DNA from 3 places in the Allobosea sp. 05T438 genome. Region 2 is predicted to be linked to each of the others. Evidence: riboswitches for the same ligand, from Rfam matches in the RefSeq annotation. Region 2 holds a riboswitch; each other region holds the start of a gene.
The links. A riboswitch is a leader RNA that binds a small molecule or an ion and turns the genes downstream of it on or off. The one in region 2 is predicted to bind cobalamin.
Positions count from the first base shown of each region.

Region 1: another riboswitch for cobalamin. It lies ahead of AC1DIN_RS17370 (ABC transporter substrate-binding protein); the one in region 2 lies ahead of AC1DIN_RS10965 (TonB-dependent receptor plug domain-containing protein).
Region 3: another riboswitch for cobalamin. It lies ahead of AC1DIN_RS17665 (CbtB domain-containing protein); the one in region 2 lies ahead of AC1DIN_RS10965 (TonB-dependent receptor plug domain-containing protein).

Region 1 covers NZ_JBFTKQ010000008.1:84,549-87,811, reverse strand. Annotated here, with positions in the region: gene AC1DIN_RS17380 ((R)-mandelonitrile lyase) at 1-229, shown strand, start outside; gene AC1DIN_RS17375 (1-aminocyclopropane-1-carboxylate deaminase/D-cysteine desulfhydrase) at 256-1,257, shown strand; cobalamin riboswitch at 1,335-1,544, shown strand; gene AC1DIN_RS17370 (ABC transporter substrate-binding protein) at 1,817-2,848, shown strand; gene AC1DIN_RS17365 (FecCD family ABC transporter permease) at 2,845-3,263, shown strand, end outside.
Region 2 covers NZ_JBFTKQ010000004.1:61,594-64,856, forward strand. Annotated here, with positions in the region: gene AC1DIN_RS10960 (TonB-dependent hemoglobin/transferrin/lactoferrin family receptor) at 1-1,339, opposite strand, end outside; cobalamin riboswitch at 1,784-1,982, shown strand; gene AC1DIN_RS10965 (TonB-dependent receptor plug domain-containing protein) at 2,072-3,263, shown strand, end outside.
Region 3 covers NZ_JBFTKQ010000008.1:142,605-145,867, reverse strand. Annotated here, with positions in the region: gene cobO (cob(I)yrinic acid a,c-diamide adenosyltransferase) at 1-346, opposite strand, end outside; gene cobU (bifunctional adenosylcobinamide kinase/adenosylcobinamide-phosphate guanylyltransferase) at 346-864, opposite strand; cobalamin riboswitch at 977-1,176, shown strand; gene AC1DIN_RS17665 (CbtB domain-containing protein) at 1,213-1,389, shown strand; gene AC1DIN_RS17660 (CbtA family protein) at 1,402-2,142, shown strand; gene AC1DIN_RS17655 (DUF1636 family protein) at 2,151-2,540, shown strand; gene cobW (cobalamin biosynthesis protein CobW) at 2,545-3,263, shown strand, end outside.

The DNA of each region.
Region 1 (3,263 bases), on a different contig from region 2:
GCTCGGCCAGACGCTGATCGTCGTCAGCGGGGTCGGCCGGGTGCAGCGCTGGGGAGGGCCGATCGAGGAGATCCGGCCCGGCGACGTGGTCTGGTTCCCGCCCGGCGAGAAGCACTGGCACGGTGCCGGCCCGTATACCGGGATGACCCATATCGCCGTCCAGGAAGCCAAGGACGGCAAGGTCGTGGATTGGCTGGAGCAGGTCTCCGACGGCCAGTATGGCGGCTGATACCCGCCTGACGAGAGCGAGCGACGATGCCTGAGCTTTCCAGCCTCCTGCGGGAGCCGCGTCACGTTCTGCTCGAAACCGCGACGCCGCTCCAGAGACTGCGCCGGTTCGAGGCGAAGCTCGATCGACCCGGCGTCTATGCCAAGCGCGACGATCTCATGCCGATCGCGCTCGGCGGCAACAAGCTGCGCAGCCTCGAATACTGGCTGGGCGCGGCGTTGGAGAAGGGGGCCGACATCCTTCTGGTCGGCGGCGGCGCCAGCTCCAATCTCTGCCGCCTGACAGCCGCGGCAGCCTCGCTGGTCGGGCTCGATTGCCTCGTCCTGCACAACGCGCCCGACACGCCGGAGAACCGCCAGGCCTCCTTCCTGAACCGGTTGTTCGGCGCCGAGCTGCGCTTCCTTGGCTCGGTCGATGAAAGCCAGCGCAATGCGGCGCTTGCGGAGGCGGCCGTGGACCTCGCGCGGCAGGGCCGCACGCCGTACATCGTCGGCGATTCCGTGCTGGGTGCGATGGGCTACGTCCGCGCCGCCTTGGAACTGCATGAACAGTCGCAGCAGCAGGAGGCGCCGATCCGGCATGTCTTCCTCGCCGGCTCGATGGGGCCGACCGAAGCCGGCTTCATCTTCGGCAATGCCCTGCTCGGCCATCCCTTCCAGATCCACCTCGTCAGCGTCGAATACGAGCGGGACGAATTGGCCGGCCATGTCGGGCGGATCTATGAGGGCCTGCGGGAGCGGACGGGGCTCGATGTCGCCGCATGGGAGCAGGCACCGCCGCATTATCACATGGACCATCTCGGTGGCGGTTGGGGTGTCCCAACGCCCGCCTCGGAAGCCGCCATCCTGAGCTTTGCGCGCACCGAGGGCATCCTGATCGAGCACGTCTATACGGCGAAGACCTGCGCCGGCTTCCTCGAACAGCTCGCCAACGGAGGGATCCCGAGCAGCGAGCCCGCCTGTGTTCTCCATACGGGCGGCACCGCCGCGCTCTTCTCGCAATTCGGCCTGTTTCGAACGCTGAGCTAGAGCACGCGCGATCGGGTTCAAACCCGACCGGATCCGGCTCTGGCGCCTGCCCGCTTGACGAGCCCCGGCACCGCTCTATGGTGCCGGTCGATCGAGGTTCTCCGGGTTTCGCCCGGAGCTAAGAGGGAATTCGGTGAGGCGCGTCCCGCGCCAATGCCGAGGCTGCCCCCGCAACTGTAAGCGGCGAGCCCTCCGTCCATCGTCCACTGGCGCCCTGCGCCGGGAAGGCCGGGCGGATCAGGCGTCGACCCGCGAGCCAGGAGACCTGCCGCGATCGCAAGGCGTCTTTCGGGCGGGGTGTTCCGGAGGGGTGCGCGTCGGCGGCCGGCTCCAGATCCGCGCCACCGGCCGTGTCCTGCGAGCTCCCCCGCCCTCATCTCGGGGAGCGATGAATTCCATGTCGATGATCTTTGGCCGGTCTGCAGCGAAGGCCGCGGCACGCTTGACGCGGTCGCGTCGTGCGATCTATGAGAAATGCAACATTGTTACATTTTTTGGACCTTGCGCCGAAGCCTTCCGGTTTCGCCGACGCGGTGTCCAGCTCAGCCCGGTTGCCTCCATGCGTCCCGCCTTTTCGTTGCTGCCCGCCCTCTTCGCCGCCGCAGCCGGCGCTGCCCTGTTCACCGCGCCAGCCGCGGCCGGGCCGACGCAATATCCGCTGACGCTGGAGAATTGCCGGGAGACCATCACCTTCAACGCCGCGCCCAAGCGGGTCGTCGCGATCGGCCAAACCCAGACGGAAATCCTCTATGCGCTCGGCCTCGGCGACCGGGTGGTCGGCACCGCCGTCTGGTTCTCGCCCGTCGCCAAGCCCTACGAGGCCGCCAACGCCAAGGTGAAGCGCCTGGCCGACAACGACCCGAGCTTCGAGGCCGTGGTCGGGCAGGAGCCCGATCTCGTCACCGCAATGTTCGAATGGCATCTCGGGCCGAACGGCATCGTCGGCAAGCGCGACCAGTTCCATAAGGTGAAGGTGCCGACCTATGTCTCGCCGACCGATTGCGTCGGCAAGGACAATTCCGGCCCCGGCGACGGCGTGCGCACGCAGATGTTCTCGATGGAGCTGGTCTATCGCAACATCCGCGAATTCGGGCAGATCTTCGACGTCAGCGACCGCGCCGAGACGCTCGTCGCGGAACTGAAGGCTCGTGAGGACAAGGCGGTCGAGCAGGTCGCAAAGCTGAAGGCGCAGGACGTCCCCGTCGTCGTCTGGTTCTCCAGCAAGGACATCAAGGGTGACGGCTTCATGGCCGGCAGGAACGGCGTGCCCGCCTACATCCTGTCCAAGCTCGGGGCGCGCAACATCATCGCCACCAATGAGGAATGGCCGCTGGTCGGGTGGGAGAGCATCGCCGCCGCCAACCCGGCCGTGATCGTCACCGTAAAGATGGACCGGCGCCGCTTCCCGGCTGATGACATCGAGAAGAAGCTCGCATTCCTGAAGACCGACCCCGTCGCCAGCAAGCTCGACGCGGTGAAGAACAACCGCGTCGTGATCATCGACGTGGGTGCGACCCGTGCGGGGCTCGACACCGTCGACGGCATCGAGACGCTCGCCAAGGCGATCGCCAGCTTCGGCCTCGCGCCTTGAGCCACGCCGCCCACGGCCCGAACTGGCCGGCGCGGATCGGCCTCGCGCTCCTGTCGCTGCTGGCGCTCACCGTCTCGGTGGCGCTGGCGGTGACGATCGGCGAGATGGCGATCCCGTTCGACGTCGCGCTCAAGGCACTCGGCAACGGGCTGTTCGATCTCGGCCTGCCGGTGGGCGCGATCCAGCAGGGCGTCATCTTCGACTACCGCTTGAGCCGGGCGCTGATGGCGGGGCTGTGCGGCGGGGCGCTGGCGCTGTCGGGCGTGATCCTGCAGGCGCTGCTGCGCAATCCGCTGGCCGAGCCCTATATCCTCGGTATCTCGGCCGGCGCCTCCACCGGGGCTGTCGCGGTGCTGATCCTCGGCGTCGGCATCGGCGGCATGGCGGTGAGCCTCTCGACGGGCGCCTTCATCGG
Region 2 (3,263 bases):
CGATCTCGTCCTGGAGATAGATGTCGGCCCGCGTCGTCGTCGCATTGGCGAAGTTGAAGCCGCCGGCGATCGCGGTCGTCGTCACACCGGTGGTCAGGTTTCTAACATCGTCGCGCCGCTCATAGTCGGTGCGCGTGACGTCGCCCTGGAAGCCGTAGGTCAGGCGGTGGAAGCTCGACCCCAGCGCGAAGCTCGACTTCGCCTGGACGTCGAGCTGCGAGAATTGCTCGGTATAGTCAAGCAGGCCGCGCGTGAAGCGCTGCTGACCATTGGCGAGCGTCTGCAGGTTGTTGGTGATGAAGGTGCGGCTCTGGGGTGTGAAAGAGGCTTGCCAGCGCAGCGAGTCGAGGAAGCTTGCGCCGACATTCCACTCATGCTCGAGCGCCAGGCGCTTGCGCGACTTGATCTGATCGCGAATGTTCGGTCCGTTGCGGATACCCAGGCTCACGACGTTGTAGTTGTAGAGCTGGTTCACAGTGGATTCGCTGTCGAAGTATTCGCCGGTCAACTTGAAGGTGTGATCGGGCGTCGGCTTGAATACGATCTTGCCGAAAGCGTTCCAGACCTCGGTATCGAGCGGGTTGAGCAGATTGCAGCCGAGGAAGCGCAGGGTCGGCACCGGGCAGCCCCAGCGGCCGCCATCGGCGCGGGCATTGCCGAGCTTGGCTTCCTGCGCGTTGCGCTGGCTCACGCCGATGATCGCTTCGAGGGCGGGCGAGAAGCTGTAGGCGGCGATGCCCGTCTTGACGAAGGAGCGGTCCAGGCTGTCGTAGCTGGTGTCGAGCTTCACCGCCCAGGGCTTGTCGGTGCGGCCCTTCAGCAGGTCCTGCGGATCGAGCGTGCGATAGGCGACGATGCCGCCCAGCGCATCGGCGCCCCACAGCACCGTGCCCGGGCCGCGCACGATCTCGACGCTCTTGAGGAAAGGCAGGTCGACGAAGTCGCGGTTGCCGTCGGTGATGCGCTCGATCACGCGCGAACCGTCGACCTGCATCTGCACGCGGTTGCCGCCGACGCCGCGGATGGTGAAGCCGCCATAGTTGCCGAAGGGATCGGTCGCCGTGGTCTGGCGGTTGACGATGACTCCGGGCTCGTAGCGCACGAGATCCTGGGTATCGCGGGTGATCCGCTGCTCCATGTCCTGCCGCGTGATGACGTTGACGGTCCCGGGCACGTCGAGAGCCTGCTTTTCGCTGCGGGTCGCCGTCACGGTGATCTGGTCGAGGGAAATCGGTTCGGCACCGCCCGGAGCAACCGGCGCCGACTGGGCATACGCGCCCGTCAATGCGGTGGAGGACAGGAAATATACAGCAATATATAGCTTAGAATTGTTATTCATAATTTCGTCCCAATTTGAATTGGGGACGATTTATTTCTTAAAGAAAAGATTCGCAACTAACATTTGAACACAAATTTTCGATTATAAATACAATACATTCAGATCTAAATTGATATCTGAGTAATATAATGGGTAAATTGGAATTATAACAATGATTCAGAACCATCTTGATCTCAATTTAATTCGTTATTCGCGCGCAATCGATTGAACCTGACCCATCTCTCCGCCGCAGGCCAATGCGTCCCGCTGAAACGCCCCAAAGCGGGCCATCTGAGCGCCAGAAGCTGGCCAGAAAGCTCAGCGTTCGCCCGGCTGCACGGGCGGGCGAAGCTTGGCTTGGGGTCTTGCGGCCGCCGCCCCTGGAGCACACTCCGAGACCAAGCGTATCCAGCGGTCGCATGAGGCTGCGCGATCGGCGCGGTTTGACGCCGCCACTTTTTCGCCCTAATCCTCGCCGCGACGGTTCCCTCACGGGATCAAAAGGGAACGCGGTGCGGGCGGAGTTTTGCCCCATGCCGCGGCTGCCCCCGCAACTGTAAGCGGCGAGCCTTTCGCCACACGCCACTGGGGCCTCGGACCTGGGAAGGCGGCGCAAAGGCACCGACCCGCGAGCCAGGAGACCTGCCGTCAGCCGTGGTCACACGCGAACACGTTCGGACGGGGTGCGCCGATCGCTGATTTGACTGTTTGCCGCCTCTCGCGCGGCCGATGGGAGATCGCGTTCGCGGTGACGTGCCACTGACGTCAACGCCCGAGGTCTCCATCGTGAACGTCTTCTTCCCGGCCGCAGGACGCGGCCGCCTGCTGCTGTCCGCCTCCCTACTCGCCCTCGCCTGCTCTGTCCCTGCCCTGGCGCAAAGTGACGCCGGCCCTCTCGCCCTCGACGAGATCGTCGTCAGCGCCACCGGCACGCCGACGCCGGCCCGCGAGATCGCAAGCTCGGTCACCGTCATCACGGCGAAGGACATCGAGCAGCAGCAGCGCCGCACCCTGCCGCAGGCGCTCGCCACCGTGCCCGGCCTCAACATCGTGCAGACCGGCGGGCCGGGCGGCCAGACCTCGGTCTTCATGCGCGGCACCAACTCGAACCACGTCAAGGTGCTGATTGACGGCATCGAGGCCAACGACCCCTCGACGCCCAACCGCTCCTTCGATTTCGGCTCGATGCTGACCGACGATATCGAGCGCATCGAGGTGCTGCGCGGCCCGCAGAGCGGCCTCTACGGCGCCAACGCCCTCGGCGGCGTGATCTCGATCACGACAAAGCGCGGCGAGGGTTCACCAAAGGCGACCGCGCGCATCGAAGCCGGCTCCCACGGCACCTTCAACCAGTCGGCCGGCTTCGGCGGCGGCAACGACCGCTTCAACTACGCCTTCAACGTGGCCCACTTCCGCTCGGACTCGACCCCTGTGACGCCGCCGAACCTCGTCCCGCCGGGCCGGCGCATCAACCCCAACGCCTTCGACAACTACAGCTATTCCGGCCGCGTCGGCGTCGCTCTCAGCGACACGCTGACGCTGAACTGGATCGGCCGCTATCAGGACGGGCAGTTGCGATTCACCAGCGACACCGGCTTCCCGAGCCGGCCTGCGCCCTATCGCTCGCTGCAGAACTACGCCCAGTCCTTCACCCGCGGCGAGGTTGTGTGGGATCCGTTCGGCGGGCGCTTCGTCAACACCTTCGGCGTCTCCTACACCAACCAGGACCGGGCGACGCGGACGGCCAACGGCACGACCGGCATTCCCGGCCTGCCCAGCGAGAATCTGGGCGAGCGCACCAAGCTGGACTGGCGCGGCAATCTCGAGATCGCCAAGGGCCACAATCTGCTCATGGGCCTGCAATACGAGCGCGAGCGGCTCGACACCACCAGCCTCGTCGCCTCCAACGGCAACAAGGCCGGCTTCCTCGAGTACCAGGGCAATA
Region 3 (3,263 bases), on a different contig from region 2:
CGAAGGCGCGCTCGGCGGCGGCGATGTCGCGCGCCTTGTTCTGCGTCTCCCAGGTGAAGCCCTCGCCCATGCTGTGCCAGCGGACCTGATCGCCGAAGGCCTCGAGCGCCTTGCGCTCGCCGGTCGACCAGGCGCCCTTGATGAACTGCACCACGCCGATGCGCCAGCCATGGCCGAGTGCGCGCAGGATCAGCCCGAAGGCTGCCGTCGACTTGCCCTTGCCGGGGCCGGTGTTGACGATGAGCAGCCCCTTCTCGACCGTCTTGGAGGCGACCTCGGCGTCCTGCACCGCCTTGCGCTTCTCCATCTTCGCCTTGTGGCGGGCGGCGTCTTCGGTGTCCGTCATCATTTCACCTGCATCGGCAATCCGGCAACCATGAAGACCACGCGGCCGGCGCGCGCGGCAAGCGCCTGGTGCAATCGCCCGGCCTCGTCGCGGAAGCGGCGGGCGAGCGCATTATCCGGCACGATGCCGAGGCCGACCTCGTTGCCGACCAGCACGAGCGGGCCAAAAACCCGCTCGCAGGTGGAGATGAGAGCCGTCGTGGCAGCGACGGTGTCGCGCTCGGCCAGGATGAGGTTGGTCAGCCAGAGCGTCAGGCAATCGACGAGAACCGGCCGACCGGCCGGCATCGCGGCGATCGCCTCGGGAAGGTCGAGCGGAGCATCGACCGTTTCCCAGCCGGACGGCCTGCGCGCCCGGTGGGTGGCGATCCGCTCCCGCATCTCGTCGTCATAGGCCTGAGCGGTGGCAATATAGGCCCAGGGCGCGGGCAGCGTTTCGACCAGCCCTTCGGCATAGCGGCTCTTGCCCGAGCGGGCGCCGCCCAGGACGAGGGTGAGATGACGCATTTCCGTGGGCATAACATTCGCCATGTTCACGAGCCCCATCGCGCGAAGCGCCGCTAAACGGCTCTCCGAGATGAAGGTTCGCAAGGAGTAGAGCCTCTGCATTGCACAGCCGCCCGACGAAGGCTAATGATCGTCGCTGACGGTGCCTCCGCGAGGAGGTGAAAAGGGAACGCGGTGCGGGCTTGCTCTGCCCAATGCCGCGGCTGCCCCCGCAACTGTAAGCGGATGTCCTTCGCCATCGGCCACTGGAGCGTTCACTCCGGGAAGGCGGCACAGGGCGCCAAATCCGTGAGCCAGGAGACCTGCCGTCGACCCGCAAAGATCCAACCGGCTGCCGGCGGGGCGGCCACGGAGAGCCTTATGAACACTGCTTCGGTTTCCACTACCCAGCTCAGCGTCTCGGAACGCGTCAAGGCGGTCGCCGCCGCGCTCGTGATCGGCGTCGCGCTGATCTACACGACCGGCTTCGCGGCCTCGACCGACGTCCACAACGCCGCGCACGACACCCGTCACGGCCTCGCCTTTCCCTGCCACTGAGGGAAAGCAACCATGGTTACGCGTGTTCTCACGGTCAGCATTCTGGCCGGGCTTCTGGCTGGGCTGATCGTCGCCGCCCTCCAGCATGTCACCACCACCCCGCTGATCCTCAAGGCCGAGACCTATGAGGCGGCGCTCGCGCTGAAGGCGCCGACGCTCGCCGCTTTCGACGGCGAGGCGAAACTCATCCTCGCGCACGGCCCCGCCGGCGATGCGCCCGGCCACGAGCATGCCGAGTGGAAGCCGCAGGACGGCCTCCAGCGCACGCTCTTCACCAGCGCGGTGACGATCGCGACGGCCATCGGCTTCGCGGCGCTGCTGCTCGCGGGCATGATCGCGGCCGGCGACACGATCGACCAGCGCAGCGCCCTGGTCTGGGGAGCCTGCGGCTTCCTCGCGCTCGGTCTCGCACCGGCGATGGGGCTCGCTCCGGAATTGCCGGGCGCGGCGTCCGCAGCGCTGGAACAGAGGCAGTTCTGGTGGCTCACGACCGCTATCGCGACGGCGCTCGGCCTCTTCCTGTTCCTGCGCTTCGAACAACCCTGGCTCAAGCTCCTGGCCGCCGTCGTGATTCTGCTGCCGCATGTCATCGGCGCCCCGCATCCGGCCTCGCCGGAGAGCAAGGTGCCGGCCGAGGTCGCGGCTCATTTCGCGGCCCTCTCCCTCGGCATCCAGGCCGCACTCTGGCTCGCGACCGCCTTCATGGTCGGCGTGCTCTGGCCCTGGGCGAGCCGCCGGGCCGCTGAAGCCTGAGGCGAGCCATGTCCGAGGGCGACCTTACGATCCATGTCTGCACGGCCTGCCGCCGCGCCCGCGCCGATCTGCCGGAGGGTTACGACCAGCCGGGACTGGCGCTCGCGGAACGCCTCGCCGCGCAGCTTAAAGCCAAGGGCAGCACGATCCCCGTGCTGCCCGTCGAGTGCCTCTGCGTCTGCAAGCGGCCCTGCACCATCGCGCTCTGCGCCGACGGCAAATGGACCTATCTGATCGGCGACCTCGACACGCAAACCCATCTCGACGAGATCGTCGGCGCGGCGGAGGCCTATGCCGCCAGCGCCAACGGCATCGTTCCCTGGAAAGAGCGGCCGCAGTCCTTCCGCAAGGGCGTGGTCGCGCGCGTGCCGCCTTTGCCGGCGCGCCAGCAAGGATGACATCATGAACGCTCCGCAGACCGCAAATCTCGGCAAGACGCCGTGCACGATCATCACCGGCTTCCTCGGCGCCGGTAAGACGACGCTGGTGCGCCACCTCCTCGAGAACGCTGAGGGCAAGAAGCTCGCCGTGCTCGTCAACGAGTTCGGCGACCTCGGCTTCGACGGCGAATTCCTGAAAGGCTGCGGCATCGCCATCTGCAGCGACGAGGACGTGGTCGAGCTGCCGAACGGCTGCATCTGCTGCACCGTCGCCGACGATTTCGTGCCGGCGCTGGAGAAGCTCCTGAACCGGCCGAACCCGCCCGAGCACATCCTGATCGAGACCTCCGGCCTCGCCCTGCCGAAGCCGCTGGTGCAGGCCTTCAACTGGCCAGCGATCCGTGCCCGAGTCACCGTCGACGGCGTCATCGCCGTGGTCGACGGCCCGGCCGTGGCCGAGGGCCTGTTCGCCGATGATCCCGAGGCGCTCGCCGCGCAGAAGGCGGCCGACGCGTCCGTCGATCACGACAACCCGCTGGAAGAGGTGTTCGAGGACCAGATCCTCTGTGCCGACCTGATCCTGCTGAACAAGAGCGACCTCGTCGACGAGGCCGGCCGGGCGCGGGTCAAGGCCGAGATCGCCGCGCACCTGCCCAAGGCGATCAAGATCGTCGAGACAGCCCATGGCAAGGTCGAGCCGGCGCTGATCGTCGGCCTCGGCGCCGCCGCTGAGAACGACCT